DNA from 2 places in the Alteromonas sp. 4NH20-0104 genome. Region 2 is predicted to be linked to the other one. Evidence: predicted binding sites of a transcription regulator. Region 2 holds the regulator's gene; the other holds the start of a gene.
The links. The regulator FliA, encoded in region 2, starts transcription of late flagellar genes. The targets are predictions, from matches to a motif close to CTAAAGNTNNNNNNNNNNNNGCCGATA.
Positions count from the first base shown of each region.

Region 1: pomA (flagellar motor protein PomA) is a predicted target of FliA. The motif match lies at 10,576-10,602, and genes of this name have one in related genera.

Region 1 is NZ_BAAJLP010000002.1:217,542-232,690, reverse strand. Features, by position in the region: gene AC27IB_RS02675 (putative bifunctional diguanylate cyclase/phosphodiesterase) at 1-1,927, opposite strand, end outside; gene AC27IB_RS02670 (ChrR family anti-sigma-E factor) at 2,101-2,796, opposite strand; gene AC27IB_RS02665 (sigma-70 family RNA polymerase sigma factor) at 2,789-3,400, opposite strand; gene AC27IB_RS02660 (LON peptidase substrate-binding domain-containing protein) at 3,470-4,045, opposite strand; gene AC27IB_RS02655 (nuclear transport factor 2 family protein) at 4,230-4,664, shown strand; gene AC27IB_RS02650 (SDR family NAD(P)-dependent oxidoreductase) at 4,661-5,371, shown strand; gene AC27IB_RS02645 (NAD(P)/FAD-dependent oxidoreductase) at 5,391-6,653, shown strand; gene AC27IB_RS02640 (DUF1365 domain-containing protein) at 6,653-7,390, shown strand; gene AC27IB_RS02635 (class I SAM-dependent methyltransferase) at 7,394-8,647, shown strand; gene AC27IB_RS02630 (flagellar motor protein MotB) at 8,675-9,613, opposite strand; gene pomA (flagellar motor protein PomA) at 9,619-10,380, opposite strand; gene xseB (exodeoxyribonuclease VII small subunit) at 10,762-11,010, shown strand; gene AC27IB_RS02615 (farnesyl diphosphate synthase) at 11,012-11,902, shown strand; gene dxs (1-deoxy-D-xylulose-5-phosphate synthase) at 11,942-13,804, shown strand; gene AC27IB_RS02605 (DUF3095 family protein) at 13,920-15,119, shown strand; gene AC27IB_RS02600 (hypothetical protein) at 15,140-15,149, opposite strand, start outside.
Region 2 is NZ_BAAJLP010000001.1:10,804-25,952, forward strand. Features, by position in the region: gene AC27IB_RS00040 (endo-1,4-beta-xylanase) at 1-781, opposite strand, end outside; gene AC27IB_RS00045 (hypothetical protein) at 778-1,476, opposite strand; gene AC27IB_RS00050 (DUF2802 domain-containing protein) at 1,825-2,241, opposite strand; gene AC27IB_RS00055 (chemotaxis protein CheW) at 2,266-2,754, opposite strand; gene AC27IB_RS00060 (chemotaxis protein CheW) at 2,773-3,537, opposite strand; gene AC27IB_RS00065 (ParA family protein) at 3,539-4,306, opposite strand; gene AC27IB_RS00070 (protein-glutamate methylesterase/protein-glutamine glutaminase) at 4,338-5,510, opposite strand; gene AC27IB_RS00075 (chemotaxis protein CheA) at 5,538-7,796, opposite strand; gene AC27IB_RS00080 (protein phosphatase CheZ) at 7,809-8,558, opposite strand; gene cheY (chemotaxis response regulator CheY) at 8,593-8,976, opposite strand; gene AC27IB_RS00090 (RNA polymerase sigma factor FliA) at 9,021-9,749, opposite strand; gene AC27IB_RS00095 (MinD/ParA family protein) at 9,751-10,611, opposite strand; gene flhF (flagellar biosynthesis GTPase FlhF) at 10,608-11,963, opposite strand; gene flhA (flagellar biosynthesis protein FlhA) at 11,998-14,100, opposite strand; gene flhB (flagellar biosynthesis protein FlhB) at 14,274-15,149, opposite strand, start outside.

The sequences.
Region 1 (15,149 bases), on a different contig from region 2:
GTACAAATTCACCGATTTGGCTAAACGCGTCACATGCTTTAATCATGATGCAGTGAGTCAGGCGGCCCATTAAACCGGCTTGTTCAGCAAGCGGAATAAACACATCCGGCGGAATTCGCTCGTTATCGCCTGTGGTCCAGCGCGCCAGGACTTCCGCCCCTTCCACATCACCGCTGAGCAAATTGATTTTAGGCTGTAAAAAGATATCAAGCTGACAATTATCAATGGCTTCTCTGAGCAAACTTTCCAGTGTCAGCGAAGAGCGGCGTGTCTCAGTCATAGATTCCTGATAAGCCTTTACAGTGCCTTTGCCAATTCCTTTGGCCCAGTACAACGCGGTATCGGCTTGCTGATAAAGCTCTGTGAGGGTTGAAGCAAAGGTCGGGAATAAACTAATGCCGATGCAACAATCCACATACACCGGCACTGGTGAATCGATATCAATTGGATAACTCACCTGCAGGCGCATGGCGTTTGCCAGTTGCAGTGCTTCGCCGGCAGTGCTGATACCGTCACAATAAACCGAAAACTCATCGCCACCGATACGAAACAGTTTGGCACCGGCAGGCAGAACCTGAGATAGCCGGCGGCCCACCTGCATCAGTAATTTATCTCCCTTAAAATGACCGAGGCTGTCATTAACCTGCTTAAAGTTATCCAGGTCGATGAGTAACAACGCGGCCTGACTGCAGTCCCGGTTCTGATCATTGGTGGTTTCGGCCAATAAACGTTGCAGCGCACGGCGGTTGGATAAGCCGGTCAGAACGTCGTGATGGGCCATGTGGCGCAGTTCTTCACGAACATCCACCAGCTCAGAGATATCGGTTAATGAGGCGGTGTAGTTGCACACCTGTAGATGCCGGTCCAGCACAGTCACCAGGGTTAGTAAACCAAAATGGGCTTTATTATCGATGTGCCAGGAGACTTCAGCCGACCAGGATTTTGTCTGACTGAGCTGCATTTTAACCTGTGTCAGGTTTACCGGTGTTGAGAATAACTTAAACAGCGCTTTATGGTTTAACTCGCCAATGCTCGACGTGGCAAACAAATGTTCGAGCGCCGGATTGGTTGATACAACCTGAAAATCACTATCCAGTACTGCCATCCCTTCCCGACTGTGCTCAACAACAGTTCTGGCCTGTAATAGCTGCTGCTCATTTTGTTCAAGCTTACGCACAATATTACTGGAGCTGGATAACAACATTCGCCAGTTGAGCAAGGGGTCATTAAGCGCTTTCTCCATTCTTGCTCTGTTGGTCAGCATAAACAGAAATAAATAGGACCCAAAAGTAACAGCAATAATCGCTTTACCGCTTAAATTGCCGATGATAAGTCCGAACACCTCACTGGATACACCCATTGCCAACACCGGAAACAGCACGCCATCCATCAGAATGATACTGACGAAGCCCAGGCTGTAGGCGAGACTAAACAGAAAGTGGTTAGGTAACACTCTTTTTAAGCGGTCAAACACAAAAACCAGAAAATACAGTTCAGCAATGATCAGGAGCGCGCCTAGGACAATCAACGGCAGTGACAGTTCAAACAGGCCCACAGGCACATTAAGGGGATTGAGCACATCCGTTGCGTTCAGCGTTTCAGCAATACTGGCGAACAACAGGACTTTGAAAATCGACACCGTGACCACCAGGCGCATGATGTTTTGCAGGATAAACGGGTCATTTTCTATAAAGGCCATCATGATGCAGGCCATCATAAACCCACCGTATGCGATGGTACCGCCGGATAAGCTGATATCACCGGGTAAAACGACTGAATAAACAGCGCCAAGAAATCCGCCCATAATGAGCACCAGACTGACATAGATGTACAGCGAGACCCGACGGGTCTGAGGATTTTTTTCAAATGTCAGGAGCAAGGGGAACAAGCAGTAAATGCCAACCTGAACCAACAACTGAGCAACCATCCAAAAGTCACATGTTCTGCTTATCGTTGGATACAGAATACCAATGAACCGCAAGAAGCACCACAAGAGGATGGAGAATAACGACGCAAGTCACCCGTTAAGATGGATTCAGGGCAATGGCAGAAACTGATTTTACCCCACACAAACAAAAACAGGCCTGATGGCCTGTTTCATTACCTGAAGAATAAATGGCTGAACGGATTGAGCAGCCGGGCGATCCCCGAGGTAAAATGAAGGGGTTGATCGACGATACTGAACACCAGACACCCTTCGTTGGCGTTTGAGGCCGGTGCATGAGTGTGATCGCCATTCATATAAATGAAATCACCTGAATCATATTCGTTCATGCCATCGGAGAACTCTCCGTTGATCACCAGTGTCATTTCAGACCCCCGGTGAGTATGTTCTGGCACCGAGCCCCCTTTTTCCATGTATATGAAGTTGGCCACACCGTCATAGCCCATATCAACTGGCGCCTGCCATAGTTTTCCTACCAACGATGACCAGTTGCCTTTCTTTTGAATCAGGCGATGCAACGTTTTAGGTAACTCGAAAGTTTTGCCGTCTAACTCAATTGACGTGCTCATCGTCTGCGCGGCAGACAATTTTCGGGTTTGCACATCAGGCGCCTCGGCGACCGGTTGTTGAGTAATATTAGCAAGCATCAAATCGAACTGCGGATCGTAACTCTCTGCCGCGTTTTCGAGCTCGAGATGATCCATTGCGAACTCCGCCGTTTTGTCATCGACGAGTTCCCGACAGTATTTACACATATCGCAGTGGGCAGACACCATTAACGACTCGGCTGGTGCCAGGGTTCCCGTCACAAACTGCTCAATGAGATCAGGGGTTGGGTGGAACTTAATCATAATCGCTTAACATACCTTTGAGACGCTGCAAAGCAAGCCGGGTTCTGGATTTTACAGTACCTAGAGGAATATCCAGTTCATCAGCAATTTCCTGCTGTGACTTCCCGTCGATGTAAATGGCCTCTAATACTACTTTCTGTTTCTCTGGCAAATCTTCAAACAAATGACCGATTTGCTCCAATGTAACCTGATCGTCTAACGACTTCTCATTCGCGTCGGGTGTTTGTTCGCAAAGCACTGGCCATAAATCATCAGCACAAATGTCTTCCTTGCGATTCTGAACTTTACGGAGCATATCAAAGCGAATGTTTCTGGCGATGGTAAAAATCCAGGTAGAAGGAGAACCTTTTTCCGAATTGAAGAGGTGCGCTTTCTGCCACACATTGGACATTGTGTCCTGTACAAGCTCCATGGCCAATGCTTCATTGCCCAATTGCTTGAGTGCGTAAGATCTCAGCCGCGGGGCAAAAAAGCCGAACACTCTGGCGAATGAGGCTTTGCACCTGTCCTGCGCTACCTTTACCAGATAGTCAGACATTTCAACTGCACACTCTTTCGGTTCTACAGCGCTGTTTTCGTGTTCCAATGGTATTCCAACAAGCATAGTTTTCGGTCCGATTTATTCCGTATGTGCTAATCCATACGCAACAAATTATGATCTGGATCAAAAATATTACCGCACCAAGTCATTTATATAGTTTAGCACCTTATCGCAGTTTTGTTCGCTCAAAAACGCTTGTTTGTTTGCTGCATCTACCGGTAATAACTCCAGCCAGCGATATATCACCCACAGTGGTTCTGAAAACTTAAGTTCGGGATAAAGCCGTGCGATTTCAGGATATTTGTCATAAATCAGCTGCAACTTGTCGCGTAACGGCTCGATAACGCCGTCATCTATTTCGGCAGTCCAGTCAGTGATACGTTCACACTGCCCTGTCCTCAGGCCGTCCGCCTCAGTAGCTATTGTGTTTATCTTCACACAATACTGGCCTTCCACCTTGATCCCAAGCAACCCATCTTCGAGCAAGTCGAAATCGACAATCTTGCAGAGTGTCCCAATCGGAAAAATATGTTCGTTTTTACTTAAATCGCCGCGCGAGTTAAGCATGCACAAGACAAAGCACCCATCACCTGCGCAGGCTTCCTTTACCATCCGAACATAGCGGGGCTCAAAAATTCTCAGGGCCATGTGGCCACCCGGTAATAAATGAGCAGATAACGGAAACAAGGGCATACTGACTACTTGCATAATGGGATATCTTTCACAAAGTTAATAGGGAATCACTGTCCAATACGCCCTCATTTCTGTTTTGGATCTTAAAAGCCAGAAGAGATTGCAACAGGGCTGAAAATAAATACACCATTGATGATCTAAGCCTTCCTGCAATCGGTATTATCAAGCATAAACTTTACCGATTACGGATTTTTTTGCAGTGACATTTAATGAACGTTTCAGGCAGTTATACGAAGATCTAGCCAGCATCGACATTAACGATCTTGCGCTGGTCTATCATCAGGACATTGAGTTTGTCGATCCGGTAACCCGTCATCAGGGCCTCTCAGCAGTCAAAAAATACTTTGCAAACCTGCTGGATTCGGTGGACACCTGCCAGTTCACAATACACGCTTTACAAGAGTCAGCCAGCACCGAAGGGTGCTCTTACAGCCATACGGTTGAGTGGACGATGACGCTGCAGTTAAAAAATAAACCAAATATTATTTCAGTCGACGGCGTGTCATTACTTAAGGTCCGCGACGAAAAAATTCATTATCACCGTGACTATTATGACCTTGGAGAAATGGTATATGAACATGTGCCATTGCTAAGGCACCTCATTGGTTTTATCAAAAAGAAGTTAGACTCATGAAAACGATACTCATTACCGGCGCAACGTCCGGCATCGGCGAAGCCCTGGCTAATCATGCTGCATCACGCGGCTATCAGGTAATTGCCTGCGGGCGCAACCAGGAAAAGCTCGATAAACTGTCTGGTTATCAGAATATTCAGACCTTGAAGTTTGATGTCACCGATGAGCAAGCCACTAAGTCGGCGCTGGCAGAAGTACGTTTCGACATTGCAGTGCTCAATGCTGGCACCTGTGAATACGTGGATTTACCGGAATTTGAGCCTGACATGTTCAGACGGGTACTCGAAGTTAACTTTTTTGGCATCATCAATTGTGTAAGCGCTCTGCTGCCTAACTGCCAGGCCGGTAATCAACTGGTCATCATCGATTCCATGGCCAGATTGTTTCCCTTTACCCGCAGTCAGGCCTATGGCGCAAGTAAAGCCGCCGTGCACTACTTTACTCAAAGCATGAAAATAGACCTGAAATCGCGCGATATTCTTGTCCAATCTGCCTCACCGGGATTTGTTGAAACGCCGCTGACCGATAAAAATGACTTTGAAATGCCAATGAAAATTACGGCTCAGGAAGCCGCTGAATCACTCCTCAAGGGGATCATTAAACGGCAGAGCAACATCTACTTCCCGACCGTTTTCGGGGTAATACTACGAACCTTATTCCGCTTACCTGGCAGACTCCAGGTATGGCTTTCATCAAAATTACAATAATCAGGCTGGCGGTCTTCGCATGAAAAAAAACATTGCTATTATTGGCTCCGGAATTTCAGGGTTAACCTGCGCCCATTTGCTGCATAAACAGCACAACATTACTCTGTATGAGGCCAATGACTATATAGGGGGGCACACTGCGACGAAAGATGTCACCGTGCAAGGTAAGTCATGGGCCATTGATACCGGATTTATTGTTTTTAATGACTGGACGTACCCGAATTTCATCAAGCTACTGACCAGTCTGGGGGTGGAATACCAGCCAACGGAGATGAGTTTTTCCGTCCGCCACGAAGGCACAAATATTGAGTACAACGGACATAACCTGAACACGTTATTCGCTCAACGGCGTAACCTGCTAAGACCGAAATTCTGGAAAATCGTTAAAGATATTGTTCGCTTTAATACCCTTTGCAAAGAGACTATCGAGCAAGAAAAAGATATCAGTTCACAAACGCTGTCATCGTTTATCGAACAACACGGCTTCAGTGACGACTTCAGCGAACACTATATATATCCCATGTGCGCCGCTATCTGGTCGGCCAGCCTGGAGCAAACTAAAGCGTTCCCGCTGACATTCTTCTTACAGTTCTTCAATAATCACGGGTTATTAAACATTAACGACCGGCCCCAGTGGTATACCATCAAAGGCGGCTCCCGGGAGTACATTGCGCCGCTGATTGAGCCATTTGCCGAGCGGATTCGATTAAGCGCACCGGTGAGCCGGGTTGAACACGATAACGGAGGGGTTTCGGTAACCACAGCAGCAGGGCAAACCGACCGCTTCGATGAAGTTATTTTTGCCTGTCATAGTGATCAGGCTTTAGCCATGCTGGCCGCACCGACCGAAGCTCAGCATCGTATCCTTAGCGCGATTGGTTACGCCGAAAACGATGTGGTGCTTCACTATGACACTCACCAACTCCCTCAACGTAAAGCGGCATGGGCGAGCTGGAATTACCGCTTAACCGGCGATCCTCAGGAACAGCAACGTCCCGCCGCCGTAACCTATGACATGAATATACTGCAATGTCTGAACGCCCCGGAGACTTTTTGTGTAAGCCTAAACACCTCAGGTATTGATGCAAACAAAGTGCTGGGGACTTACCGCTATGCCCATCCTCAGTTCAGTCCCAAAATGGTCAGTGCTCAGCAGCAGCGGGACACCATTTGTGGTATTGATGGCATCCACTTTTGTGGTGCGTACTGGTACAACGGTTTCCACGAAGACGGTGTGCGCTCAGCCCTGGATGTGTGTCAGCGATTTGGAGCCAGCCTGTAATGGAAAGCGCGATCTGCACCGGGGTGGTTAGCCACGAACGTTTTACCCCCACTCAGCATGCCTTTGAATATGGTATCGCGATGATGTGGCTTAACCTCGATGAGGTCAATCAACTGGCGCATTCGGTAAAAGGCTTTTCTAACTGCCGCACAGCCGCTTTTGAATACCGCCGCAGTGATTATCTGGGCGACTCGTCATTGCCACTGAAACAAGCGGTCATTGCTCGCATTAATGCGTTGTCAGACACCAGTAATCATCTAAGCGGTGATGTATTTCTTCTCGGCCAGGCACGCCACTTCGGACTGTATTTCAGTCCGGTTAATTTTTATTTTTTACGCAATAAGGTCAGTGGTGAATTCACCCATATGCTGGCCGAAGTCAGTAATACGCCATGGAACCAACGACACCATTACCTGGTTGATCTGGCCAGGCAGGAAAACACGCCGAAAGCATTTCACGTCTCGCCTTTCAATCCGGTGGACATGGTCTATAAATGGCATATACAGCAACCGTCTGAGGCATTCTCAGTGGGCCTAAGTTGTTATAAGAAAAACAAACACTTCACCGCGATTATGCATTTAAAACAAAATTCATTAAACTCAAATACGGTTAGAAGCGTAATTAAATCGATACCGAATATGACACTAAGAACTGTCATCGGAATTTACTGGCAAGCGGTTAAATTATGGATAAAGCGCACGCCGGTATATTCACATCCGATAAATAGTCAGGAATAACTCATGGCAAATAGTGAAACTGCGCTGATTGCGCCTCTTACGTTTTCTTTTATTGAGCGATACAGTCGCCAGGTCTTTATCAGTCTGATGCAATCCCTGCCAGAGGGGCATCTGGTGATTAAAGAAAATGGGAAGCTTGTGGCTCAATGCGGTAATCCCGCCAGCGACCTGCATGCTGAAGTTGATATGCATTGTCCGTCCGTTTACAAAAAGCTGCTACTTGGCGGGAGTGTAGCCTCAGGCGAAACCTACACAGAAGGCTTATGGACCAGTCCTGAGCTTACCAACGTCATTCGGATTTTTGCCCGTAATCTGCCAACCCTGGACCGCTGGGAGTCGCGATTCAAATGGTTAAGTTTTCCTTTTGATAGGTTGCAGCACCTGATGCGACGCAACACTCACGATCAGGCGAAGAAAAATATCGCCGCTCATTATGATCTGGGGAACACTCTGTACACGCATTTCCTGGATGACAGCATGATGTACTCATCAGCCATTTATCCGGATGTCAACGCCTCACTGGCCGATGCACAGTTTCATAAATTGCACACCATTTGTAAAAAGCTGCGCCTGAATGCCAACGATCACCTCATTGAAATTGGGACTGGCTGGGGTGGTCTCGCTGTGCATGCCGCCAAACATTTTGGCTGTCAGGTAACAACAACAACCATTTCTGAGGAACAATTTGCCTACGCTAACGACTGGGTAAAGCGCGAAGGTCTTGAAGATAAAATTACGCTGTTAAAGAAAGACTACCGGTTACTCGAAGGAACCTATACTAAACTGGTGTCGATAGAAATGATTGAAGCAGTAGGTAAACCTTACCTTAATCAGTTCTTTAACAAGTGCGCGAGCCTGTTAGCACCTGAAGGTTTAATGCTGCTGCAGTCGATCACTATTGATGACCGCCGCTACGACAGCTACCATAAGGGCGTAGATTTTATCCAGAAGCACATTTTCCCGGGCGGTTTTTTACCCTCACAACTGGTGCTGAATCAGCACATCAAGCAAGCCAGCGATCTGTCGATTCGTGATATGCAGGACATCGGACTCGACTATGCCCGCACGCTAAAAGACTGGTTTAATGCGTTTGTTGCGGCCAAGGAAAAACTGGCAGTGCATGGTTACGATGAGCGCTTCGCGAGAATGTGGGAATATTATCTGAAATATTGTGAGGGAGGGTTCCTGGAACGTTCTATCAGTACGGTGCAACTAGTGTTGAGCAAACCTCGCTACGTAGATGAGCTTACCCGCTAACCGGGTAAGCTGACACTTCGCGCTGACTTACTGACCCTGATCCAAGACCGAAATAGGTTTCGAGCGAATGGGTTCACCCTGATTAATATTGATTTCAACCCGCCGGTTAGTGGCCAGCTCTTCAGGCGTTTGGGGATCTTCAATTAACGGCTCGTTAGACGCCTTGCCCACTACCGACATTCTGCCTTCATCGAACCCTTGCGCCGAACGCAACGCCTCGGCTACTGCAACCGCCCGTTGCGCTGATAAATCCCAGTTAGAACTGTAGAGTTCATTCGAAATTTGCTGTTTATCACTGTGGCCAGACACTTCAATCTGTCCGGGCATATCGGCAAGGATCTCGCCAATCTTACGAATAACAGGTCGAAATTGCGGTTGTAAAAATGCAGAGCCGGCAGAGAAAGACCCATTTTCACGAATTCGAATGGTGATCTGCTGACCCAGGGATTCCATTTCGATGGAGCCGTCGAGGATTTGTTTTTGCAATTGCTGAGCGACTTTTTTCATCATCTCAGCTACCTGTTCCTGATTGGCCGCCTGCTGGGTAGACGCGGATTGATCCGTTGAGGTTTGTTGCGACTGTCCTCCTCGCTGGGTCCCCCGCTGTTTCTGCCGTCCGCCTGCCGAGTCCTCATCACCGGCCTGAAATTCCAGCATTTGCTGAGTCATATCGATGGTTTGCTGCTGGATAGTGTCAATGGGGGTTGGATCGGGGCGGCCAGGGCGAAACTCCATGGCTATTACGCTCGTCCCTTTCGGAATGTCTTTGACTTCAATTTTGTTTTGCACCCCAAAGGCAAACTTCATGGAACCGGCTATTTGTTTGAATTTCAGGACGTCCATCTCGGAGAACGCCAACAGCAGCACGAAAAAGCACATTAGCAGCGACATCAGGTCCGCAAAGGTCCCCATCCACGCGGGCAGCCCCTCGGGGGGGCATTTTGGGCATTCTTCTTCCTGCGCCATAACCGTTACTCTTCTTCTGCCGCGCCACGTTTACTGGCGGCTAGATAGTTTTTCAGGATCCCTTCGATAACCCGGGGGTTCTGACCATCGGCAATGCCAACAATGCCATCCAGGATCAATGACTGGTTGAGCTTTTCTTCATTCAGTCGATTACTTAATTTCGCTGCGATAGGCAAACAAATAACGTTTGCAAGAAAAGCACCGTACAGGGTAGTTAACAAGGCTACGGCCATGGCCGGACCAATAGCTTTCGGATCGTCCATGTTAGATAACATGGCCACCAGACCAATAAGCGTACCAATCATCCCCATTGCCGGTGCTACGTCACCCAGGCCTTTAAAGATAGAAACACCAAATTCGTGACGCTCAGTGGTCATGGAAATGTCTTTTGCCAGGGTTTCCCGCACCACGTCTATATCGTGCCCGTCCACCAGCATGTCGACTCCTTTCTGCATAAAAGGATTGGCAATTTCGGCCTCTTCCAGGGCAAGGAATCCCCCTTTGCGCGCCGCGTCTGCCATTTCAACCACTTTCTCAATGAGATCTTCAGGTGAATCGATTTTAAAAATGAACGCCTTACCGGCCACCTTGCCCGCACCAAAAAACTGACCCAGCGTAAACTGCGACATAACAACAAAAAGACTGCCGCAAAAAACAATCAGTACCGAAGGAACATCGGCAAACATGCTGAGATCCCCACCAAGGATCATGGCCATGACGATAAAGCCAATGCCGCCTAACATTCCTACCAGGGTTGCTAAATCCACTTGTTTCCCTCACTTCATCACTTATTCAGGGCGATACTGAACTTATGGTGTTAAATATAGCTGCGAATTTACCACATTACAGTGCAGAATCAGACAAAGTCATACACACCGGCGATAGTGGTTTCGGTATTTCGCCGAATAACGATGCTTAACATGCCCGTCATGCATCTGCTTAATACGCCTAGTTAGTCATTCTATCGGCAGTTATTTTTTTTTCTACACTGATGTTGTTATAGATTTCATAACCCGTTATTGCAAAATAGCCGCTTTACCACACTAAGCAGACCAAAACCAACCCGCCAGCCCTTAAACTATTTGACCCTTGCCCGGCCCTCGGTTAATGTGCCTTCACTACGCAAAATGAGACCAGAAGAGGGATCCGTGAGCGATAAAGCCACTCCAGCCAGTCCGTCATTTGAACAAACTATCAGCGAACTGGAAACCATCGTTAATGAAATGGAACAGGGCGACCTGCCCCTGCATGAAGCACTGCAAAAATTTGAACGCGGTATTGAGTTGTCGCGCCTGAGCCAAAAGGCACTGGTAGAGGCCGAACAAAAGGTCAAAATACTCACTGAACAGAATGGCGAAGCCGCACTCCAGGACTTCGCGGCAGATAACGAGGACTAACATGCAACTTGCTTCATTGCACCAGCACATCAAGCAACGCATTGATGACGGCTTGCATGACCTCATAACCGCCCTGCCGGATGCCGCTCCCAGCCTGAAACAAGCCATGCTGTATGCTTTAACAAATGGTGGCAAGCGCATGCGGCCTTTGCTGGTGCACCTGGTGGGCAATATGCTGGATATCCCGGATAACGACCAGCGCGCCATCAGTATCGCCATCGAATGCGTTCATGCCTATTCGTTAGTTCATGATGATCTGCCAGCCATGGACGATGACGACTTGCGCCGGGGCAACCCAACCTGTCATATTGCATTTGATGAGGCTACCGCCATTCTTGCTGGCGATGCCCTGCAAACCCAGGCGTTCAGTATTGTTGCCGAACATCCAATGAGTCCCTTTGCCGACACCCGCCGGGCCCGGTTAGTTGCGGTGCTGGCGCGGGCAGCCGGCTACTCAGGAATGTGTGGCGGACAAGCCATTGATCTGGCCGCAACCGGCAAGCAAATATCACTGGCCGAATTGCAATACCTTCACCAACTGAAAACCGGTGCTTTACTGACCGCCTGTGTGGAAATGGTGTGCCTGGTAACTGAACATCTCGATAGTGCACATCAGCAATTGCTTTGCCGGTTTGCCAATCGGATAGGCCTGGCTTTTCAGGTCCAGGACGACATTCTGGACGTCACCGCCAGTACCGAAACCCTGGGTAAACCCAAAGGATCCGATGAAGCACAGGGTAAAAATACCTTCCCGTCTTTGCTTGGCCTTGAAGGGGCCCGCCAGGAGTTAACAAAATTACATCAAGAGGCGCTTCAAGCCTTGGACGGTTTGCCCTACAATACCGATTACTTAGTTGCATTTACCGATTTAATGGTGAGTCGCAGTCATTGAACTGCCCCTCGCCCGCATAACGTATCAGAATAATAAATAATGACTCTAGATTTAGCGCACTATCCTACTCTTGCTCTGGCCCGATGTCCTGAAGCGTTACGCAAGCTTCCACAAGACAAGCTGCGTACCCTGGCCGACGAATTACGCCAGTATCTGCTGACCTGCGTTAGTCAGAGCAGTGGACATTTTGCATCCGGTCTTGGCACCGTCGAACTCACTGTGGCGCTGCATTACATCTATAACACGCCATTCGACCGACTTATCTGGGATGTGGGTCATCAGGCCTACCCGCACAAAATACTGACCGGCCGGGCCGAACAGATGTCGACTATTCGCCAGAAAGAGGGGCTCCATCCTTTCCCATGGCCACCGGAAAGTGAGTTCGATACCTTTGCAGTCGGACACTCTTCCACCTCAATCAGTGCAGCGCTGGGGATGGCCATTGCGGCCGATAAAGAACAGCTTGGCCGCAAGGTTGTAGCGGTTATCGGCGACGGCGCGATGACCGCCGGGATGGCTTTTGAGGCAATGAATCACGCCGGCGATATCAGCAAAGATTTAGTCGTGGTGCTGAATGATAACGAGATGTCGATTTCTGAGAACGTTGGCGCGCTTAACAGCCATCTGGCTCGCTTATTAACCGGTAATCTGTTCAACAGCATTCGTGATGGCGGCAAGAAATTACTTAGCAATGTACCGCCTATCAAAGAGTTCGCCAGTCGTGCCGAAGAGCATATTAAAGGTATGGTTGTACCCGGGACGATCTTTGAGGAACTGGGCTTTAACTATATAGGCCCCATTGACGGCCATGACATTAACGGTGTGGTCGATACATTACGCAATATGCGTAAATTCAAAGGGCCGCAACTGCTGCACGTGGTCACCCGTAAAGGTAAAGGCTATCCCGAGGCAGAAAAAGACCCCATAAAATTCCATGCTGTGCCGAAGTTTAACCCGGCCGACCAGACCCTGCCTAAAGCCAAGGCGTCCAACCCGACGTTCTCGGCCACCTTCGGTAACTGGTTGTGTGATATGGCCAAGCTGGATCCTAAACTGATGGCCATCACCCCGGCAATGCGTGAAGGTTCAGGAATGGTGGCCTTTTCCCAACAATTTCCGGAACAGTATTTCGATGTCGCCATTGCCGAACAACACGCCGTAACCTTAGGCGCCGGGATGGCTAAAGATGGTCTGAACCCGGTAGTGGCCATTTACTCCACGTTCTTGCAACGTGCTTATGACCAGCTTATCCACGACGTAGCGCTGCAGAATCTGCCGGTATTATTTGCCATCGACCGGGCGGGCATTGTAGGTGCCGATGGTCCGACTCACCAGGGCGCCTTTGATATAGCTTTCCTGCGTTGTATTCCCAACATGATTGTAATGACGCCGTCAGACGAAAATGAGTGTCGCCAGATGCTGTATACCGGCCATATAGCCAATGCGCCAGCGGCGGTGAGATACCCGCGCGGTGCTGGCAAAGGCATTACCCCGGATGAGGCCATGACGGCCCTGGAATTAGGCAAGAGCCGAACGCTGCGCACCGGTAAGAAAGTCGCCTTGTTAAACTTTGGGACGCTACTGCCCTTTGCTGAGGCCGCGGCCGAGGCACTGGATGCCACGCTGGTGGATATGCGGTTTGTGAAACCGCTGGATACCGACGTGCTCAACACTCTGAAAGCCGAACATGAATGCTTCGTAACACTGGAAGACGGCTGCATTATGGGGGGAGCAGGTAGCGCCGTAAGCGAATACGTGATGCAAAACCGGTTAAAAACCGATGTGCTGACCCTTGGTCTGCCTGACAGCTTTATTCTGCAGGGCACCCAGGAAGAAATGTACGCCGAGCTTGGGCTCGACAGTGCTGGTATTATTGCCAAAGTGAACCACTACCTGGCCTGATTATCGCGGCCAAATTCACCTAACCGGCACCGTGCCAGCGGTGCCGGTTAGGTGAATTGTTTTACCATTTGTCCCTGCCCGCTTTATTAGACAAACCTGATTCGTTTTCTATACTCTGAACATACCGCCGGATGGCATTACTCAGGATGTAGTTATCACAACTCAGACAACCGCTTTTTATCAGCAATTACCGGCTTACGATGATCTTGCCCATTTAGCCGTTCCCGGGCATTACGCGACACTGCCCGCTGAGTGGCTGGTAGTGATTTCCGACGTAAAAGGCTCCACTGACGCTTTGCTGCGTGGCAAGTATAAGGATATCAATGCCATCGCAGTCGCGATGATTGTTGCCGTGCGTAATTGTTTTGCCGGTACGGCGTTGCCATTTGTATTTGGCGGTGATGGCGCAACTATCTGCGTGCCCCCGGGCAATGAGGAGCTACTCAGGCAATGTCTTACCTCCTGCCAACAAAAGGCGCTCAGCCTTCATCTGGAGCTACGTATAGCGCTAATTCCCGCCGCTACCGTGTATGCCGCGGGTCAAACTATCGGGGTGAGTAAACTGACGGTTTCGCCGTACTACCAGCAGGCTTGTTTCAGTGGCGGCGGGATCCGTTATGCAGAAAAAATCCTTAAAGATCCCGTTCTCAATCAGGCCTTTCTGATTGAAGGGGCTCAGCCGAGTGCAGACTACTCAGGCTTTGAATGTCGCTGGAGTAACGTGACAAGCCGCCACGGCGAAACCCTTTCGCTCATTATTGAAGCCAGTTCACCGCAACAATACGAGCTGGTTTTACAACAGCTACAACAGATTACTGGCGGGCGTGAACACTACCACCCGATAGCCTCAGAACAACTTTCATTTGCCTGGTCTCCCGCCCGGCTCGCCACCGAGACCCGTATTAGAACAGCGACCAACTCGCTAATCAGCCGATGTAAGGTTTATCTGCATCTGGTATTCATGAACCTGGTTGGCGGCTGGTTGATGTCACGCAAAGTAAAAACCGATACCACCGACTGGGGTGCGTACAAACAGGATTTCGTAACAAACTGCGATTTTATAAAGTTCGAGGACGGCCTGAAAATGTGTATTAGCTGCACACCCGCGCAGCGTGAGGCGATTATGCAGTTCCTCAGCAGCCAGGAACAGATAGGACAAATCGCTTTTGGTGTTCACGTGGCAGGAGCAGCCTTGATCACCTGTATGATAACCGCTTACCAGTCAGAGCATATTCACTTTATTGACGGCGCTGATGGTGGCTACAGTCTGGCTGCGCTGGACTTAAAAAAGAAACGCGGCATGCAAGGCAAATAAACACTCACCGGGCACGACTATTAAGTTGAA
Region 2 (15,149 bases):
CTGTAATGGCCACCCACATAAAGGCTTCTAAATTCGCTTCGCCACCGCCATCGACTACCGTATCCGGCTCGTAGCCTTCTTCTCCTGGCGCGGCATAACCTGTGATGCCGTTCACCAGTATCCATTCATTATTGTTACCCAGAGCTGACGGAATATACATGCTGTCATCACTGAATCCACCGGGCCCCACGCGAACACGCGCGTAGAGTGCATAGGTGCCGGCCTGGTTGAAATTGACCAGTAACTCCGCTACCCGGCTGTCGTCCTCTGGTGGTACGGTTGCATTCATCAGCGTGGTTACGTACCCCGGCGCGCCGGTGTCTATTATCAGATCCATGCCGAGGTAATTAAGTGTGGCATCTCCTCCGCCTTCCGCTTCGGCGTAAACACCTATGTTAGGATTATCCTGTTCCAGTACCGGGGTAAAACTGAGTCGTTTACGCTCCAGGTTAAAGGAAACTGAAACCGCCGTGCTCTCGCCCGCTGCCAGGCTATCAGCACCGACGTCGAAATAGGGGACCCCATTACCGGTATAACCGTCAGCACCGTTGACCGCAATAGAACTATCAGTGATCAACACCCGAAAAGGTCCTTCGATAATGTCATCAGAGGTATTGGTCAGGGTAACCACCGAACTGTAAACCCGGTTAACCCTGTCTACAGTGGCTCGCGACGACGTTGTATCAACGCCGTCATTCAATGGCTGCCAGGCAGCACTGACCGGTGTAACCGCAGCCAGCCCGGCACTGATAAGTGCAATAGAAAAGGCGTTCAGTCTCATTGATCACCTCCCGTGCTACGCTGACGGTTTGCGAAAACCAGTCCGGCCAGCCCCAGGCCAAATAATAACGCCTGAGAAGGTGCACTTACGGCAACATTGTCGTCACCCACTGCGGTAATCGACACGTTATCTACTTGCAGAAATGAGCCGCCAAAATCGCTGCCGAACTCATCAAATCCAATGAGTAACTGAAATTCGAGGCTTAAATTAGCGAAAGCTGAAAGCGTCTCGTCGAGCATAATGTTAAGCGAATAGCTGTTATTACCGTCAATATCGGCGGAGAAAACACTGCCCAGCTGGCCATCCGCACCGTAATAACTGCCGCTGCCATCACCAAATGCCACCACAAAATTGTCGGCTATAAAGCCGTTATCAGCACTGCTGAACTCAGAACCGGCTGTCAAATCCACATTGAGTTGATATTGCTCGCCACTATTGAGCGAAATGTTTTGGAATAAAGTGTTAGCAAACCAGGCTTCAGTATTGCCAGCGTCCACCAGCAGTTCAGCGGCGCAATCCGGCCCGCTGGTATTAGTAAAGTCGTCCAGGACGCTGATATCACCAGCACCGTCGGTGTCTTTTGACCAGCCGTTATAACTGCAATCCGTAAAGCCACCATTAGTGATAACACTGGCCATTGCCTGAGGCGCTGCACTGAGCAATAACAGCACCCCGCCAATCATGAGTTTGTTCATAGTAGTACCCCTGTAATTTTTCTGTGTGTCCGGGCAATTTGCTGATTATGTGCGCAACATTGCCTTAAGTAGGGCATTGTGAACGCCAACAATTAACATCACTCACACATTTTTTTTACATTAGGGTTATTTTTTTGCACAACCTGATTGTTCAATAAGTAAACTGCCGCATTTACCAGATTGAGTAACGGACTTAACAATAAACATAATTAAAACAGCTATTTATAGATAACACTAGACAGATAAACAAAAAACTATGCAGGCTTAGTCTGGCGAAAAAACCAATCTGCAGTGAAGGTGGGGTTAACGATGTTGGTGAATTTTTACTCGCGCGGAGCGAAGGTCAGCCTATTTGGGCTGATGGATGTTCATCAGCAACTGGACTTCCGCTAAGGGCAGATCGCAGTTGTGCATGACTTCCTCGGCACTGGCACCGGACTGAATCATTTCAGCGGCACGTTGATACAGGCGACTGTCGGGATCCTGCTCACCTAAGGCGGTAAATTGCTGTTGTAAAGCAACCAGTGTCGCTTCGGTTTGTTCGGTATTTTTGGCCACCACCAGACTACGCGCCTGAATCTCTTCAAGCGTACTGGCGTTGATATGGAGTTGCTTTTTCAGAGCGCTGAGCTGCTGTTGTTGCTGTGCCAGCGCTTCGGTCAGCCGTGCATTGCTGCGACGACTGGCAAACCAGAGTACGATGGTAAAAAGCACCGAAAGGCATAAAGCAGCAACGGCTATCAGTAAAGACAGATTAACTTCCATGTGAAGTAAGAACGGCCGTTTAATTTACAGACTGCTTAGCTCGTCCCATTCCTCGTCGCTGAGAAGTTTATTGAGATCAACCAGAATAAGCAGCTCGCCGTCGCGGTTACTGACACCCTGAATAAACTTAGCGCTTTCCTCGGTGCCCACATTTGGCGCACTGTCGATTTCTGAAGACTTGAGGTAAACCACTTCGGCAACGCTATCTACCAGAATACCCACCACCTGTTCATCAGACTCAATAATGACCACACGGGTGTTATCGGTAACTTCTTCCGGTGGTAGCCCGAAGCGAGCGCGGGTATCAATAACGGTGACCACGTTACCACGCAGGTTAATAATACCTAACACGTAATCCGGCGCTCCAGGTACCGGAGCGATCTCAGAGTAACGTAATACTTCCTGCACCTGCATTACATTAATACCGTAGGTTTCCTCGCCTAACCGATAGGTTACCCATTGCAATACCTGATCGTCGACATTGCCTGCGTTATTATTTCTGTCATCACTCATGCACTTGGCTCCACTTGACTATAGTACCTGGTCTTTACTGCCCAAGCCGTTATTCAGCATTGATATTAGTTCATCAACATCCAACAATGCACACATTTTATTTTTTACCATACCGGCGAGCCAGGGACGCTTTGCATTCGCCTGACGCCATTTCACGTCGTCCTTGCTTAGGGTCACTGTATTAACCAGTTTTTCGCTGGCTAACCCCCACGGACTATCGCCTAACATAATGAGATACTGATAGTTTAGCTTATCCGCCAGAGTTTGGTCGTATTTTTCCGGCATAACCCATCGCGCGGTATCCACAACGCTTAATTTTTCTTCCCGATGCAGCATGACACCCATAAACCAGGCTGGTTTACCGAATAACGGACCAATTTTGGTCAGGTTATGAATACCGCCCAGGGTAATCAGCGGCACTGCCAGAGTTAAACCGGCCACTTCAAAAAACAATGCCTGGAACGCGTTATCCAAGCGTTCTTCAAGAGGTTTTAAAGGCACACCTGGAGGCGGCACCGCAGCTTTCTCTTCAACCCTCGCTATAACTTCAGCGATGACTTCTTCGGCGGCAATGTCCTGTTCGGTTTCAACCGGCTCGCTTACTGGTGGAGACACAGGTGGAAGTGTCGCCTCCGGTACTTCCGGCGTCAGCTCTACCGTTGCCTTTTCTAACAGCCTGGCGGTACGCGCCGTTACGTCTGCCGGATCTTCGACATCGCGTAATAAACTGCTGAGGTATTCTTCCATCACCTCTTCTTTAGCAAACGGTGTATCTTTGCTCATATTAGTCACTATCCAGGACGTTGAGTAATTTCTCGTAAGCAAACACGCCACGAGCTTTGGGATACACTATAGATGCCGGCGCCTGCATCTGGCTGGCGTCCCGGAATCGCGTATCCACTGGTATCATACCTTTCCAAATCTGTTCTTTGTAGTCCAGCAGCAATTGTTTCTGGGCTGCTATGGCAGCGTTAATACGCTTGTCAAACATGGTCGGCACTATGATCGTATCAAAATTCCGCGACAGGGTTTTACCCATAATTTTGAGCGTATGCATCATCCTGTCGAGTCCTTTCAGGGCTAAAAACTCTGTTTGCACCGGCACGATCACCTTCTGACAGGCCGCCAGAGCATTAACCATAAGCACGCCCAATACCGGCGGACAATCGATTAGCACATAGTCAAATTGCGACTCAATTTGTTGCAGTGCTTTTTTCAGCACCAGCCCCATCCCAATCTGGTTGCCCAGCGACCGGTCTAAGGTAGCCAGGGCCATGGTGGATGGCAGAATAAACAGGCTGTCGAGCTTACTGGGACATAAACAATCCAGTACTTTATCGTCACTTAAGCCCGAAGGATTAGCAAAAATGTCATACACCGAGCTGGAAAGCTCTTCTGAATCAATGCCGAAGTAATAACTTAGCGAAGCATGGGGATCCATATCTACCAGTAAAACGTTAAAGCCACGTTTTGCCAGTATCCCGCCCAGAGTGACCGTCGTGGTGGTTTTACCGACGCCACCTTTCTGATTGGCTATGGTCCAAATTTTCAACGCTTCTCTCCCGCCTGCCAGTAATTATCGATCAGGACATTTCGGTTTTAATGCATTCACCAATGTCATTAATGTCAATATTCACTTCGGCAAGTCTGTCGACCGTTACCGCCTGTGGCATACCATACACCACGCTGCTGTCTTTATCCTGCGCCCAGACCTTCGCGCCCAGCGATTTCAGTGTCCGGCACCCTTCCCGGCCATCGGCCCCCATTCCGGTCAGAATAACCGCCAGGGTATCGCCACCGTATATTTTTGACAGGCTGTTAAAGGTAATATCCACACTGGGCTTGTAGCCAATATCCGAGGAGTTTACCTCTTTGATCACAATGTAAGTATGACCGGCGCGCTTTTCGACTTCCATCTGCTTACCCCCAGGCGCCAGATAGGCACAGCCCGCCTGCACAACCTCGCCGTGTTCAGCCTCTTTTACCCGAATCTGACAGTGCTGATTCAACCGTTCAGCAAACGCATGAGTAAAAGTCCCCGGCATATGCTGAATCAGAAAGATCGGAAAAGGAAACCGCGCCGGCAAATGCGTTAACACTTTTTGCAGTGCAACGGGACCACCGGTTGACGCACCAATTGCCAGGCAGCGATAGCGCTTGCCACTGCGTTGAACCTGCGACACAATAACCGGTTCAGCGGCATCCTGACTGCCACTGAGCACAGTAGAACTTCTGAAAAAAGTAGATTTTGGTGCGTTGGCCGGCATCGGTCTGGCAGGTTTAAGCCGCTCTGGCTGTGCCTTGTTTAACAGACTACCGGGACGCGCCGTTGGTCTGGGTCGCAGCGAAGATGATGGCGCTCGACGAGCTAAAAGCCGCACTTTGGTTCGTAACAGTGTGGCCGCATCACTGCGATCCTTGGCTATATCCTCAAAGCGCTTAGGCAGAAAATCCACTGCGCCGGCTTCCAGCGCATCCAGTGTGGCTTTGGCGCCTTCATGAGTCAGCGAGGAAAACATGATTATCGACACCGGACATTCAGTCATTATGCGTTTGACCGCTTCGATGCCGTCCATTAACGGCATCTCCACATCCATGGTCACCACGTCAGGACGTAACGCTTTGACTTTTTCTACTGCTTCGCGGCCGTTTGCGGCTTCGCCGACCACATCCAGTGAACGGTCTTCGTTAAGAATATCTTTAACCCGACGGCGATAAAAGCTGGAATCGTCAACAACCAGGACTTTAAAAGCCATTCAATAACAATCCTCTTCTCAACGCTATTACTTGATCGCTTTGCGGGCGTATCGCTTAAGCAGGCTCGGAATATCCAGAATAAGCGCAATGCCACCATCTGAGGTGATCGTCGCGCCTGCCATGCCCGGCGTGCCTTGCAATAAAGCATCCAGAGGTTTAATGACCACCTCTTCCTGCCCGATTAAGGCATCCACTACAAAGCCCACCTGTTTAGTGCCCATTTGCACTACCACTACGTGGCCTTTGTCGCGCTCAATATTTTTCGGCCCACGAATTAGCCAGTCACCCAGGAAAAACAGCGGGATCGCCTTGGAGCGCACAATCATGGTTAGCTGACCATCAACAGTGTTGGTCTTTTTAATATCCATGTTAATAATTTCGCTCACAGCACCCAGCGGTAATGCGAAGGTTTGTTTGCCCACCACAATCATTAGCGTTGGCAAAATGGCCAGTGTCAGGGGTACTTTTATCTCCAGACGAGTACCACGACCCAACTGAGAATCAATATTTACCGTACCATTAAGCTGGTTGATTTTGGTTTTCACCACATCCATACCAACACCGCGACCAGAGATATCACTGATTTCGGTTTTGGTTGAAAATCCAGGGGCAAAAATCAAATTAAAGGCTTCAACATCCGACATCCGGGCTGCCGCATCGGCATCGAGCACACCACGGGAAATCGCGATGTCCTTCAATTTGTCCGGATCCATTCCTTTACCGTCATCTTCGATAACCAGCAGGATATGGTCCCCTTCCTGGGAGGCTGACAGTTTCACCTTACCCATTCTGGGCTTACCGGCAGCCTGACGGTCGTCGGGCATTTCGATACCATGGTCCACCGAGTTTCGCACCAGGTGAACCAGCGGATCGGCCAGCGCCTCAACCAGGTTTTTATCCAGATCGGTTTCTTCCCCTTCAAGCTCAAGGGTAATTTCTTTCTTCAGGCTGCGGGCTAAGTCACGAACGACTCGCGGAAAGCGCCCAAACACTTTCTTAATGGGCTGCATGCGGGTTTGCATCACAGCACCTTGTAAGTCACCGGTAACCACATCCAGATTAGCAATGGCCTTGGACATTGACTCATCGTTAATGCTGATGCCCAGACTTAACAAACGATTTCGCACCAGTACCAATTCACCGACCATGTTCATGATCTGGTCAAGACGACGGGTATCAACCCTGACTGTGGTTTCTGCCTGAGGCGCAGCAGGCCCCGCTTTTTTCTCTTCTTTTTTAGCCGCAGGTTCAGCGGCTTTTGCCGGCGCCGCGGGTTTGCTTTGAGCTTTTTCCGGGGTAGCCGGCGGCGTAGCAGGTTTAGCTGCCGGTGCTGCAGCTTTGGCGGCTGGCGGCGCTGTATTGTCAACTTTTACACGCGGTTTTTCAGCCGGTTTTTGTTCTGCAGGAGCATCCGCACCGGGGCCTTTTCCTTGCCCGTGTAATTGATCCAGTAGGGCTTCAAACTCATCATCAGAGATTTCTTCCCCCCCTCCAGTCTCCGCTGCCGGAGCCGGACTGGCAGGCGCAGGTGATGCAGGGGCTGGAGACTCGCCGCTGAACTGTCCTTTACCGTGTAATTCATCAAGCAGCGCTTCAAATTCATCGTCAGTAATGTCTTCATTACCGCTGGCAGCTGGTGCGGCGGACGGCGTTGGAGCCGGTGCCGGAGAGGCAGGCGCAGCGCCAGCCGCGGCGCCGGGTGCACCACCAGTGCCGTGCAGCTCATCGAGCAAGGCTTCAAATTCGTCTTCAGTGATATCTTCAATCAGTTCAGATGGATTGCCTGATTGAGCAGTGTCTTCTTCCAGCTCGAACGTCTCTTCGACTTCGACGGGTTCAGGTTGTGCGGCCGGCGCCTCATCCTGCGTGTCGCCAAAAATATTTTCTCCGGGCGCTTCCGGATTACTCAGCTTGTGCAATGTCTCAACCAGCCCAGCACTAGCCGGTTCCAGCGGCTCTCGCATTTTGACCTTTTCAAACATATCCACTACCACGTCAGTGGCCTGCAGAATAGTATCCATGAGTTCGGGGGTCAGCGAGCGCTGGCCATTACGCATTACGTCAAAGACGTTTTCAGCGCCATGGCAAATTTCAACCAGTTCGGTCAGTGACAAAAATCCGGCACCCCCTTTTACGGTGTGATAGCCCCGGAATATGGCATTGAGAAGGTCCTTATCCTCTGGATTGTTCTCCAGATCAACTAACTGCTCCTGGAGTTGCTCAAGAATTTCACCGGCTTCAACCAGGAAATCTTGCAAAATATCTTCATCGACATCAAAAGACATGTATCCGCTCCCCTAAAAACCCAGGCTGGATAAAAGGTCATCCACATCATCCTGGCCAGACACCACATCGTCACGCGATTCGGCATCAATAATTGGCCCTTCGGCGACAATCGCCTTTTCGGCCTTCGGCTGCGAAGAATTGGCCGCTTTGGTCACTTCTGCACCGCCAAACACAGTCAGCATGTGAACCAGGCTGTCTTCAACCTCTTTGACCAACTCTATTACGCGACGGATAACCTGTCCGGTCAGATCCTGATAACCTTGCGCCATAAGCACTTCGGTCAACAGCCCCATCATCTTATCGGCATCGTCCACAGAAGATTCAAGGTGTTTATCCAGGTCAAGACACATGGATTTAAATTCGTCGAGTTCGATCTCGCGGTTCATTAACTTTTTCCACTCAGGCATCAGGCTGTCTAATTGCCCTTTCATGGTTTCAACAATAGACATGCTCTGTTCAACAGCATCCATTGTAGTATTAGCCGCTTTTTCGGTTTCTTCAATAACGTAGGTTAATCGGGTCTGCGCATCAGGGATATCTTCGTTCGCCAAACCGGCGATCCGTTCATCCAGTTGAAAATTGTTTAAAGAGTCGTGTAACTGACGGGTAAGCTTACCCACCTCTGCGAATAATTCGACAGACTCTTTCATGGTGACAGCGTCAAGCAGTGCATTAGCAGAATCGGTATCACCTTCTTCCAGAAAGGTAACCAACTGCTTCGCTTCATCCAGCGTAATGGGGACTTTCTTATTTTCAGTCATCCAGTTGTCCTCAGCGGTTAAACACGTTACTGGATTAACCTAAACGTTCAAAAATCTTTTCTAGTTTTTCTTTTAGCGTAGCGGCAGTGAACGGTTTAACTACGTAGCCGTTTACCCCCGCCTGAGCGGCCGCTACGATTTGCTCTTTTTTCGCCTCAGCAGTTACCATCAGTACCGGTAAATGCTTGAGTTTATCGTCTGCACGAATTGCCCGCAGCAGATCGATACCCTGCATGCCCGGCATATTCCAGTCAGTCACCACAAAGTCAAAGTCACCTTGCTGCAACATTGGCAGTGCAGTACTTCCATCATCGGCCTCCTGAATATTGGAAAAGCCGAGATCTTTGAGTAAGTTTTTGATAATACGTCTCATCGTAGAAAAATCGTCTACCACGAGAATTTTCATATTCTTATCCAAAATTGCCTCCAGTGAGGATAGTCATATTGTTAGTATAGTTAATGTTACTCACCAGTCTGCCAGGACCGCATGCGCGCTTTTAATTTTAACATCGCCTGGCTGTGAATTTGACTGACCCGTGATTCACTTACCTCGAGAACCTCGCCGATTTCCCGCAGGTTTAATTCTTCGTCATAATACAAGGATAGTACGATCGCTTCACGCTCTGGTAATGTAGTAATAGCATGCGCCAGCGCTTTTTGAAATGAACCTTGCATTAAATCTTCCAGCGGCGAATCCGAACCCCGCGACTCATCCGTCGCGATTACGTCTTCAGACACGCCTAAATCTTCAATACCCACCAGTTTGCCGGCATTGACCTCGGATAACATCTGATGGTATTCCGGCAAGGATACATTGAGCTTGGCCGCAATATCGACATCCCGCGCATCACGTCCGGTTTCCCGCTCAACCTGAGAAATGGCATCGGAAATAGCCCGGCCATTCTTGTGGACCGACCGGGGTGTCCAGTCGCCTTTGCGGATTTCATCCAGCATAGCACCACGGATCCGAATCCCGGCGAAGGTTTCGAAACTGGCACCTTTGCTGCCGTCAAAATTTTTCGCTGCCTCAAGCAGGCCAATCATACCGGCCTGAATCAGATCATCGACAATTACACTGGCTGGTAGCCGCGCCATTAAATGGTGAGCAATACGTTTGACTAAAGAGGCATGTCGCTCAACCAGCTGCGCTTTATCAGTTTGTTGTTGGTACGCTGCAGCTTTGCTATTCACGCTATCTCCCTGCCACCTTCGACGCGATCAGTTGCTCAACGAAAAATTCGAGGTGTCCGCCGGGCTGCGCCGGGACAGGCCAGGTCAGAGCTTTGGTGGCCAACTGACCAATCGCGACGGAAGCCGGTGATGACGGGAAAGCATCCACAATAGCGGTTTGCTTGCGAACCGCCCGACGAATGTTTTCATCAAAGGGAATCGTGGCAACTAATTCCAGTGCCACATCGAGAAAACGCCCGGTGACCTTGGAAAGCTTGCTGAATAACTCCTGCCCTTCCCGCACATCGCGGACCATATTGGCCACGATCTTAAACCGGAAAATGCCGTGGTCGCGGTTCAGAATTTTAATCAGTGCATAGGCATCGGTAAGTGAGGTGGGTTCGTCACACACCACTACCAGGATATCCTGAGAAGCCCTGGAAAAACTGAGCACCATATCCGAGATACCTGCCGCCGTATCGACGATTAACACATCGATTTGCGAGCGCAGTTCACTGAACGCGCGAATAAGCCCGGCATGCTGAGTGGGTGACAGCTCTGTCATGGACTGGGTACCGGAAGTCGCCGGGGCGATTTTAATGCCATGGGGACCGGTTACCAGCACTTCGTCGAGCGTGCATTCCCCGGACAACACGTGAGACAAATTCTTCTCTACGCGCAGTCCAAGCATCACGTCTACGTTCGCCAGACCAAGGTCTGCATCCAGAACCATGACCTTTTTGCCTTGTTTTGCCATTGCTATAGCGGTATTCAGAGTAACGTTAGTTTTCCCTACTCCGCCCTTACCGCCGGTAACGGCTATTACCTTGATTAATCGTGATTGATTCATCTTTCGTAAGCTACTCGCCTGGTCTTCAATCATACTGCCTGTGCTGTGTTTACATCGGAACTGCTATTAGTATGATTCAAACCATACTTTTTATAAAGCTTTGCTGCTAAAGAGATTATAGATTTCGCATTAGCAACGTGAATATCCTCAGGCACCTGTTGGCCATCGGCAACATAACTGACCGGCAATTGCGCCTCAATTACGTTGCTGACCACTTCCCCTAAACTATAGCACTCATCCAGCTTAGTGATGATACATCCTTGCAAATCAATACTCTTATAGGCGTTGATAATATGCTTAAGTGTAGCCTGTTGCGTATTACCCTGCACAACTAAATAGTTTTTTACCTGCTGACCGCTTACCTGGCCGAAGGTGGCAAGCTGGCTAATCAAACGACTGTCGCGTTGGCTAAAGCCTGCGGTATCGATCAATACCAGGCGTTTGTTGCGCAGCTGAAACAGTAAATCGGCCAATTGTTCACCTGATTGAGCTTTACGAACCGGACACCCAATAATTTTGCCATAGGTGGCTAGTTGCTCATACGCAGCAATTCTGTAGCTATCGATAGTAATGAGTGCTACCTGATCGGCACCATACTTTTGGGCATAGCGGGCAGCCAATTTGGCAATGGTAGTGGTTTTACCTGTACCGGTCGGTCCGACTAAAGCAACCACTCCCTGTTGGGTGAGAATATCATCGTTATTGGTGGTCAGACGATTGGACAAAAGTTTTAACAGATACAGCCAGGCCTCGCGCTCATTACACTCAGCCGGCGTGTAGGTGACCATTTGTGCGGCCAGTTGCTGACTAATTCCCATCGCACAAAGCTGCTGCAACAGGTAACGTTGTTGTGGCTTAAGGCGCGACTGTTGCTGCTGTTGCATATCGGCTAACTGAAACTGTAACACATTGCGTAATGAGGCAATTTCAGCGCGGATATCCGCCAGACTGCCACCGCCGCTGTGCTCTGCGTCTTCCTCAACTGCGGGGAATGGTGAGGTTTCTTTGACTGCCGGGGCCTCGGTCGCGAGCGGTTTCACCGGCGCGCGTTTCTCCGCTTCAGCGTTGGCCGCTTCTACACGCTGGGCTACTGCCGCTTTCTGCTCAGCCTGCTTTTCGAGCAATGCGCGCAGAGTATCCGGACCATCATCGCCAATAATCTCGCTTAAGGTCGGCAGACTGCCTTCGTTTTGTCTGGCCTCCGGGGCTTTTGGCTTCGGCGGTACCGACAATCTGGCTTCAGGCTCTTTATCGTAAGCGGCTACCAGTTCAATGCCGTCGGCCACTTTGCGGTTTGACATGATCACCGCATCACTACCCAGCTCATTTTTTACCTGGCTTAATGCTTCGCGCATGTCTTTGCCAAAAAATCGTCTAATTTTCATAATGACCTCTTAGGTATTAAGGGTGTCTGTCAGCTTACTGACCGACGGAAGAAACAATGCGAACCTGCTTATCATCAGGAATTTCCTGATACGACAACACGTGCAAGCCATTCACTGCATTCTTTAAGAATCTCGACAATACCGGGCGTAACATGCCCGACGTTAATAACACCGCGGGCTCGCCCGCCAGTTCCTGCTGCTGACCAGCCTGTTGCAGCGACTGTTGCAAACGTTCAGCCAGACCGGGTTCTATACCGGCGCCATCATCCCCACCCGCTTGTAGTGACTGATGCAGCATTTGTTCTAGTTCCGGAGCCAGGGTAATTACCGGCAACTCGGCGCCACCGCTGTTTATCTCCTGTACAATCAGACGCTTCAGGGCGATCCGCACAGCTGACACTAAAACGTCAGGATCCTGACTCTTCGGTGCATACTCGGTGAGCGTTTGCACAATGGTGCGCATATCACGGATAGGCACGCCTTCGTATAACAGGGTTTGCAGCACTTTCACTACCGTTGCCAGCGACACCAGATCGGGGATCAGGCCTTCAACCAGTTTCGGATTATGCTTGGCCAGCATATCCATCAGTTGCTGTACTTCTTCAAAGCCAAGCAACTGGTAGGCATTATTGGTTAATAACTGGCTTAAATGGGTGGCGATAACGGTTGCCGCATCCACAACGGTATAACCCAGAGTTTGCGCATGCTCTCGTTGGGCAGGCTTAATCCAGACGGCATCCAGGCCAAACGCCGGGTCACGGGTAGCGCGACCTTCCAGTTTACCAAACACCTGACCGGGGTTAATGGCCAGCTCTTCGTCGTGGCTGACTTCAGCATCTCCGATCGTCACGCCCAGCATGGAGATGTTGTAAGCATTAGGGTCCAGGTCAAGATTATCGCGAATATGAACCGGTGGGATCAAAAAGCCCAGTTCCTGAGAAAGCTTCTTCCGCACGCCTTTAATCCGGGTCAGTAATTCGCCGCCCTGGGTTTTATCCACCAGCGGAATTAAACGGTAACCCACTTCCAGACCAATGGTGTCGACATGCTGTACGTCATCCCAACCCAGTTCTTTAATCTCAGCCGGCACATTATCTTCACTGTTATTGGTGACCACCGGAGTCGGCGGTTGCTCAGCCTTACGTTTTTCGGCATAGGTCTGATAATAAGCATAGCCGCCGGCCAACGCTGAGAAGGTCAGAAAAGCCAGATGTGGCATGCCCGGTACAATGCCCATAACAAACAGGATGCCAGAAGAAATATACAGCGCTTTTTTGTTACCCAGTTGCGTGGTAATTTCGCTGCCCATTTCCTGACTTTCATTTTCACGCGTCACAATAATGGCGGTAGCCACCGACAGCAGCAAGGAAGGTATTTGCGCCACCAGGCCGTCACCGATGGTCAGTATGGTGTACACCTCCAGCGCGTTGCTGAATGACAGGTCGTGTTGGATCATCCCAATAAACAGGCCACCGACGATATTGATCATCATAATGAACAAACCGGCAACGGCATCGCCTTTAACAAATTTTGACGCACCGTCCATAGAGCCGTAAAAGTCGGCTTCAGCCGTGATGTCTTCACGACGGCGGCGCGCTTCGTCCTGATCGATATAACCGGCATTTAAATCAGCATCAATGGCCATTTGCTTACCCGGCATCGCGTCAAGGGTAAAACGCGCGCCCACTTCGGAAATACGCCCGGCCCCAGCGGTAACTACTTTGAAGTTAATAATCAATAAGATAGCGAATACTACGACACCCACTGCGTAGTTACCGCCGATCACCACCTCACCAAAGGCTTCAATAACTTTACCGGCCGCATCGCCGCCTTCGTGGCCATAAAGCAATACCACCCGGGTAGAAGCAACATTCAGCGCAAGACGTAAAACCGTAGCAATTAGCAGTACCAGCGGGAAAATACCGAAATCCACCGGCCGGTTGGTCAGTACCGCAACCAGAATAATGACCAGTGAAAGCGCAATATTGAAGCTGAATAAAATGTCGAGCAGAATCGGCGGCATGGGCAGGATCACCATGCCCATAATGGCCAGCAGAACCAAAGGTACGCCTAAGCCCTGGCTCAATTGCTGAAGCCGGGATTTATCAACACGCTGTAGATATTCTGTTAACACCATAACGAGACGTTCTCAATAACCGATTTTTGACACTAAAGGTCGCTTACAGGGACTACTTCAATCCCCGTGCCAGCTTTTAGACTGTCTCGTTCAAGTGCTCGAATTATCACCAGCGGTGTGGTTTATGACTTAGAAGCCGGCATGACCGGCCTTAAGTCTGGGTTCAGTAAGGGCTAGTAACGCATATCAGGCGGAATGGGCAGATTACGATTGAGTGGTTTGGGTCGTTTGGCTTTACCGGCCTTGTATTTCTTAAGCTGGAAAACATAGGCCAGTACCTGGGCCACTGCCATAAACAGCTTGTGCGGAATTTCCTCATCCACTTCGGTAGTGTAATAAATCGCCCGGGTCAGCATCGGAGAAGGAATTAACGGCACATCATGGGCGGTGGCAATTTTTCGGATATGCATTGCCAGTTCATCGGATCCCTTGGCAATAACAACAGGAGCGCGCAAGCCGTGCTCGTCATATTTCAGCGCTACAGAGTAATGGGTCGGGTTGGTAACGACCACATCCGCCTTGGGCACTTCCTGCATCATTCGACGGGCAGCGGCCTGATATTGCAGTTTACGGATCCGCCCTTTTACCTGCGGATCACCTTCTGAGTTTTTGCGCTCATCCTTAACCTGCTGCTTGGTCATTTTCATTTGTTCATTGTGCTTATAAGACTGGTAAGGCACATCAAACAGCGCAATGGGGATCATCCCCAGGGTCAGCAGAAAAAACGCCCACTCAATCATATCCAGGGCATGGAAAATATTCAGCGGGTAGATTTCCTGATCCAGGTGCAGCGCCTCATCCTGAAATAAAGACAGCGCGAAAAGGGCCATGGCGCCTATGACTATAAATTTGGCGAAGGCTTTTAACAGCTCTACCAGCCCGTTCACCCCAAACATCCGCTTAATGCCGCTTAACGGGTTTAGCTTGGAGAATCTTGGCGCCGCAGAATACCAGGTAAAGTTATAGCCGCCGAGCGCAATAGAGCCATAAATACCGGCAATCATAGTTACCAGCATAAACGAGATCACCGGCGTACTGACTTCAGTAAT